2 regions of the Xanthomonas sp. NCPPB 3174 genome follow, and region 1 is predicted to be linked to the other one. Evidence: predicted binding sites of a transcription regulator. Region 1 holds the regulator's gene; the other holds the start of a gene.

Evidence for each region. Region 1 encodes HrcA, which represses chaperone genes, less so after heat shock. Its sites were predicted from a motif close to TTNGCACTCNNNNNNNNNGAGTGCNAA; they were not measured.
Region 2: a site for HrcA is predicted at 1,639-1,665, ahead of rpoH (RNA polymerase sigma factor RpoH). Genes of this name have one in related genera too.

What each region holds. Positions count from the first base shown of each region.
Region 1 covers NZ_CM161517.1:2,109,322-2,112,728, reverse strand. Annotated here, with positions in the region: gene dnaK (molecular chaperone DnaK) at 1-307, opposite strand, end outside; gene grpE (nucleotide exchange factor GrpE) at 450-971, opposite strand; gene hrcA (heat-inducible transcriptional repressor HrcA) at 1,135-2,193, opposite strand; gene recN (DNA repair protein RecN) at 2,305-3,407, shown strand, end outside.
Region 2 covers NZ_CM161517.1:713,169-716,575, reverse strand. Annotated here, with positions in the region: gene AC1PK7_RS03235 (trimeric intracellular cation channel family protein) at 18-635, shown strand; gene rpoH (RNA polymerase sigma factor RpoH) at 750-1,628, opposite strand; gene ung (uracil-DNA glycosylase) at 1,848-2,579, opposite strand; gene AC1PK7_RS03220 (response regulator) at 2,608-3,407, opposite strand, start outside.

The DNA of each region.
Region 1 (3,407 bases):
CCCAGGCGTCGCCGTTGTCGTGCTGGACGATGCTGTACGGCACCAGGCCGATGTCCTTCTGCACTTCGGCGTCGGTGAACTTGCGGCCGATCAGGCGCTTGACCGCATAGAAGGTGTTCTTGGGGTTGGTGACGGCCTGGCGCTTGGCCGAGGCGCCCACCAAGACTTCGCCGTCCTTGGTGTATGCGACGATCGACGGCGTGGTGCGGTCACCCTCGGAATTCTCGATGACGCGGGCCTTGCCGCCGTCCATGATCGCCACGCACGAATTGGTCGTGCCCAGGTCGATGCCGATGATCTTGCCCATTGCAATGACTCCTGAAAGGTCGTGTAGCCGGCCAGTGCCGGGATCTGGTTCGGATATAGGGATGGCCGCGGGTCATTCAAGCCATCGCCGCAAATTAGCGTTCCACGGCTGCCGCGCCGGGTTCAGGCGAGGCGGCCGGCGCTCAGTCGTGCTTGGCCACCACCACCAGGGCGGGCCGCAGCAGGCGGTCGTTGAGCAGGTAGCCCTTCTGGAACACCTGGATCACGTGCCCCGGCGCCACGCCCTCGGCCTCGGCCTGGCTGATCGCCTGGTGATGCTCCGGGTTGAACGGCTCGCCGGTCGGGTCGAGCAGGGTCAGGCCGTTGTCGGCGGCGACCTTGAGCAACTGCTTGTAGGTCAGCTCCAGGCCGTCGCGCAGCGGGCTGGGCTCGCTGCCGGCGGCGCTCAGCCCAGCGTCCAGACTGTCGAACACCGGCAACAGGTCGCCGAGCAGGCGCTCGTTGGCGAACTTGCGCGCCTGCTCCACGTCGCGGGCGATGCGCTTGCGCTGATTCTCCAGGTCGGCCCGCTCGCGCAGGGCGTCGGCCTTGACCAGGGCCAGTTCACTGCGCAGCGTCTCGATCTCCGCCTGCAGCGGATCGCTCGAGGGCTGCTGCGCCTCGGTCAGGTGTTCGGAATCGAATTCGGGGTGTTCTTGCGTCATGTCCGTATCCCTGGCGGGGTACGTCCCGCCTTACCGGACCACCTATGTGGGCGGTGCGGGCGGATTCAAGTGAGGCCGGGATGATCAGCCATTCGGCTGCTGAAAAGCGGGGATTCGGGATTGGGGATTCGGCCGGGCGCGGCGGTGCTTTGCTAGTGCTGGCTCAGCGGTCGCCGGGCGGGGACGGGTCCAGGCGTGCGCCGAGGACGTCGGCGGCAGTCTGGACCAGGGGGATGACCCGGTCGTAGTCCATGCGCTTGGGGCCGATCACGCCCAGCACGCCCAGTACCTGGCCGCCGGCCATGTACGGGGCGGTCACCAGCGACACGCTCTCCAGCGGCACCATGCCGGTCTCCTCGCCGATGAAGATGCGCACGCCGGGCGCGCGGATGGTGCGCTCGAGCAGCTGCAGGATCTCGCGCTTGCTGGCGAAGACCTCGAACAGTTCGCGCAGCCGCTCCAGGTCCGACAGGTCCTGCACGCCCATCAGCTTGGTCTGCCCGGCCAGCACCATGTCGTCGCCGGCCGGGGCCAGCGCCTGCTCGGCCAGCTCGACGCTGTGCGCCAGCAACTGCTCCATCTCGTCGCGGGCGTGGCGCAGGTCGCGCAGCAGGCTGGCACGGATGTCAGCCAGGGCGCGCCCGGCGAAATGCCGGTTCAGATAGTTGGCCACCCGCTCCAGTTCGGCCGGCTCGTAGACCTTGCGCGGCTCGATGACGCGGTTCTGCACCTCGTTGTCAGCAAACACCAGGATCGCCAGCACCCGCCGAGCGTCCAGCGGCACGAAATCGATATGCCGGAACGCGAACTGCTCGCGCTTGGGCGCGCTGACCACGCCGACGAAGTGGGTCATGGCCGACAACAGTTCCGAAGCGCTGCCCAGCAATGCCTGGGTGCCGGCGGCATTGGCCATCTCCGCGCGCAGCCGCGCCACCTCGCCTTCGGCCGGCGGGCGCATCTGCACCAGGCTGTCGACGAACACCCGGTAGCCGGTGGCGGTGGGCACGCGTCCGGCCGAGGTGTGCGGCGAGCTGAGCAGCCCGGCGTCCTCCAGGTCGGCCAGGATGTTGCGGATCGTCGCCGGGCTCACGTCCAGCCCGGCATGCCGGGCCAGGGTCTGCGAGCCGACCGGCTCGCCGTCGCGGATATAGCGCGAGATCAGCGTGCGCAGCAGCTGCCGGGCACGCGGATCGAGGCTGGAATGGACCGGGGAAGCGCGCATGGAATCAACCCGTGAGACTGGCCCTTAGATAATGTCTGCACGCCGGCTTGGCAAGTCATTGGCCCACCTACCCGCGCATGCTAGCGTTGCGCGGCTCCGGATGCAGACCCCATGCTCAGACATCTCTCGATCAAGGATTTCGCCGTCGTACGCGGCACCGAACTGGAATTCGGCCCCGGCATGACCGTAGTGTCCGGCGAAACCGGCGCCGGCAAGTCGCTGATGGTGGACGCGCTCGGCTTCCTGTCCGGGCTGCGCGCCGACAGCGGCGTGGTCCGCCACGGCGCCGACCGCGCCGAACTGTCGGCCGAGTTCGCGCCCCCCGCCCAGGCGCGCGCCTGGCTGCGCGAGAACGAACTCGACGACGACGAACACTGCCAACTGCGCCGGGTGATCCGCGCCGACGGCGGCTCCCGCGCCTGGATCAACGGCCGCCCGGTGACCCTGTCGCAACTGGCCGAACTGGCCGGCCACCTGGTCGAGATCCACGGCCAGCACGAACACCAGGCCCTGCTTTCGCGCGGCAGCCAGCTCGGTCTGCTCGACGCCTACGCCCGCAACGAGGCCGAACGCGCCGCGGTGCGCGCCGCCGCCGTCCGCTGGCAGGGCCTGCTCAGCGAGCGCGAGACCCTGCTGGCGCAGGGCGACGTCAGCGACCGCATCGGTTTCCTGCAGCACCAGCTGGCCGAACTGCAGCGCGAGGACCTGGACCCGGCGGCGATCGCTGCCCTGGACGCCAACCACCGCCGCCAGGCCCACGCCGCCGCGCTGATCGGCGCCTGCGAGGGCGCGGCACAGCGGCTCAACGGCGACGAGGCGCCGGCGGTGCTGGACCTGCTGCAGCAGACCCGCCACGAACTCGGCAAGGTCGGCGAGTACGACCCGCGCCTGGCCGAGGTGCAGGCGCTAATCGACAGCGCCGGCATCCAGCTGGAGGAAGCGCTGGCGCTGATCGACCGGGTCCGCGACGACCTGGATGCCGACCCGGCGCAGTTCGATGAGATGGAACGCAAGCTCGGCCGACTGCACGACCTGGCGCGCAAGCACCGGATCGGGGTGGACGCGCTGGCCGGGCACCGCGACGCCCTGCTGGCCGAAGTGGAGAGCCTGCGCGGCGCCGGCGAGCGGCTGGACGTGCTCGACGCCGAGATCGCCCAGGCCACCCAGGCCTGGCGCGACGCCGCGGCCGCCCTGACCGCCACCCGCGACCGCGG
Region 2 (3,407 bases), 1.4 Mb from region 1:
GCAGCGCAGTGCCCGTCTTGGCGACCTTCCTGTTCCTGCTCGACCTCCTGGGCACCTTCGTGTTCGCGATCAGCGGCGCCACCGTCGGCGTGCGCCATCGCCTGGACCTGTTCGGCGTGCTGGTGCTGTCGTGCGCGGCCGCGGTCTCCGGCGGCATCGCCCGCGACGTGCTGATCGGCGCCACCCCGCCTGCAGCGCTGGCCGACGTGCGCTATCTCGGCGTCGCCTGCCTGGCCGGGCTGCTGGCCTTCTACCGCCACCACACGGTCGAGCGCCTGCGCAATCCGGTGCAGATCTTCGATGCGATGGGCCTGGCGCTGTTCGCGGTCTACGGCACCAGCAAGGCGCTGGCGTTCGGCCTGGGCCCGCTGAGCGCGACCCTGCTGGGCATGCTCAGCGGCATCGGCGGCGGCATCGTCCGCGACCTGCTGGTGGCGCGCACGCCGGTGGTACTGCAGGCCGAGCTGTACGCGGTGGCGGCCCTGCTCGGCGGCGGCGTGGTCGCCGCAGCGCAGGTGCTGCACCTGCCGCAGCCCTGGGGCCTGGCAGTGGGCGCGGTGCTGTGCTTCGGCCTGCGCTTCATGGCGATCCGCTACGGCTGGCACCTGCCGGTGGCGCGGCCGCCGGAGTCGTAGCCGATCGCGGGCGCGCCCGCAGTCGCCGATCCGCGAGCCAGCCCTGGAACAAACAGAAAAAGGCCCGGCAATGCCGGGCCCTTTCGCGCGTTGCAAGCGATCGCCGCAGGCGACTCAGGCGACGAACAGCGCCTTCATCTTCTTCAGCGCGTTCGCCTCGATCTGGCGGATGCGCTCGGCCGACACGCCGTACTCATCGGCCAGTTCCTGCAGGGTGATCTTGCTGTCGGCATCCAGCCAGCGGCGCTTGATGATGTCGCGCGAACGCGCATCCAGTTCCGCCAAGCCTTCGCGCAACAGCTGCAGCTGGTTGTCCTCGCTGTCGGCGCGTTCGTAGGCCTGCGAGGGATCTTCCTCGTTGGCCATCAGGTACGCGGCCGGCGACGGCGGCGCGTGGTCGTCGTCCTCGTCGGACGGCGCGTCGAAGCCGATGTCGCGACCGGACAGGCGCGACTCCATCTCCATCACCTCGCGCTCGGACACGTTGAGGTCCTTGGCCACCGCGGTGACCTCGGCCGCATTCATCCAGCCCAGGCGGGTCTTGGACTTGCGCAGGTTGAAGAACAGCTTGCGCTGCGCCTTGGTCGTGGCGACCTTGACGATGCGCCAGTTCTTCAGGATGTACTCGTGCATCTCGGCACGGATCCAGTGCACCGCGAAGCTGACCAGGCGCACGCCCATGTCAGGGTCGAAGCGCTTGACCGCCTTCATCAGGCCGATGTTGCCTTCCTGGATCAGGTCGCCCAGCGGCAGACCGTAGCCGTTGTAGCCACGGGCAACGTGGACCACGAAACGCAGGTGGGAATGGACCAGTTCGCGGGCCGCATCCAGGTCTTCCTGGTCGCGGTACCGCACCGCCAGTGCGCGTTCCTCGTCGGACGTCAGCACCGGGATCTGATGCACGGCGCCGATGTAGGCATCCAGCGAACCGAGCGGACTGGGAATCGGGAGGTTGTTGGCAACCAAAGCGTTGGAGGTAAGAGTCTGGCTCATAGGGCTCATCTTAGCAGTCTACTAATTGGACTGCTGGGTACAGTAAAAAGTTCCTGTGTTCTGTTTATGCAACATATGAATCAGGAATGACACTGCAGCACAAGCCACTGAAACAATCGGGAAGCATCGCGGCTTCCATCTTCTGACCACCAAACTACCATCCAGTTCGCGAAAACGGCGTCCACATCCGGTGGACGCCGCGCCCTGTCCAACCGGGGTTCAGGCGCCGCGCAGGGCCGCTTCCAGCTCCGCGCGCGGCGGCAGACTCCAGTCGATGGGGGCGGCGCCCCGGCGCTTCAAGTACTCGTTGGCCGCGGAGAAATGCTTGCAGCCGAGGAAGCCGCGGTGCGCCGACAGCGGCGAGGGGTGTGGCGCCTTCAGCACGCGGTGGCGGCGGGTATCGATGACCTTGCCCTTGGCCTGGGCATAGCTGCCCCAGAGCAGGAACACCAGGCCCTCGCGCTCGCGGTTGAGGGTCTCCACGACGTGGTCGGTGAAGCCCTCCCAGCCCTTGCCCTGATGTGCGCCGGCGCGGCCCTCCTCCACCGTCAGCACCGCGTTGAGCAGCAGCACGCCGCGCTGCGCCCACGGCAGCAGGCAGCCGTGGTCCGGCCGGCGGATGCCCAGGTCGTCCTCGATCTCTTTATAGATGTTCAGCAGCGACGGCGGCACCGGCACCCCCGGCAGCACCGAGAAGCACAGCCCGTGCGCTTGGCCGTAGCCGTGGTACGGGTCCTGGCCGAGGATCACCACCTCCACCCGCTCGAACGGGGTGGCGTCGAAGGCGGCGAAGATCTGCCGCCCCGGCGGGAACACGCGCGCGCCGGCGGCCTTGCGCTGGCGCAGGAACGTGGCCAGTTCGCGCATCTCCGGGCGCAGCAGCCAGTCGCCCACCTGCGCCTTCCACGACGGCTCCAGCTGGATCCGGCTTTCGTCTTCGTTGTTGCTCATCGCTTGCAGGCTCGGGACATCACATCAATCAAAAGGTCACGGCGATCTCGTCGAGCCGGGCCAGGCGCAACTGGAACAGCACCTTGGTGACCAGCAGGCGCTCTTCGATCGGCTTCTGCACCAGGTCGTTGGCACCGGCGCGCAGCAGCTCGGACTGGGTGTGCGGATTGCTGTCGCCGGTCATCACCAGCACCGGCATGCGCCGCTTGCCGTAGGCGAAGTCGACGCGGATGCGCTGGACCACGTCGCGGCCGTTGAGTTCGCCCTTGAGGGTGACGTCGGTCAGCACCAGGTCGATGCGGCGGGTGGTGCGACCCAGCGACTCGGCGGTGAGCAGCGCGAATGCGTCCTCGGCGCTGAGCACGTGCACCACGTGCAATTGCTGGCGCTCGAGCATGCGCTTGGTCGCCTCGGCCACCACCCGGCTGTCCTCGACGTAGAGCACGGTGGCGCCGGCCACCGGCTGCGGCTGCACGTAGCCGCGGATGAAGGTGGCCAGCGCCTCGTGGCCGAGCGCCTTGTCGAAGTAGTCGGTGACGTACTCGGTGAAACGGCGCTCGACCAGGTGCTGTTGGGCGTCGCCGGAGACCACGATCACCGGCACGTAGGCCTGGCCGGCGGCTTCGCGCACGCTGCGGGCCAGGGTCAGGCCGTCGCCGTCGGGCAGCCCCAGCGAGGTGGTGACCAGGTCGACCGGGCCGGCCTCCAGCGCGGCGCGCGCCTCGGCGATGCTGGCGCAGCCGACCACGGTCACGTCGGGCAGTTCACGATGCAGCACGTCGGCGATCAGCTTGCGCACCAGCTTCGAGCCATCGACCACCATCACCC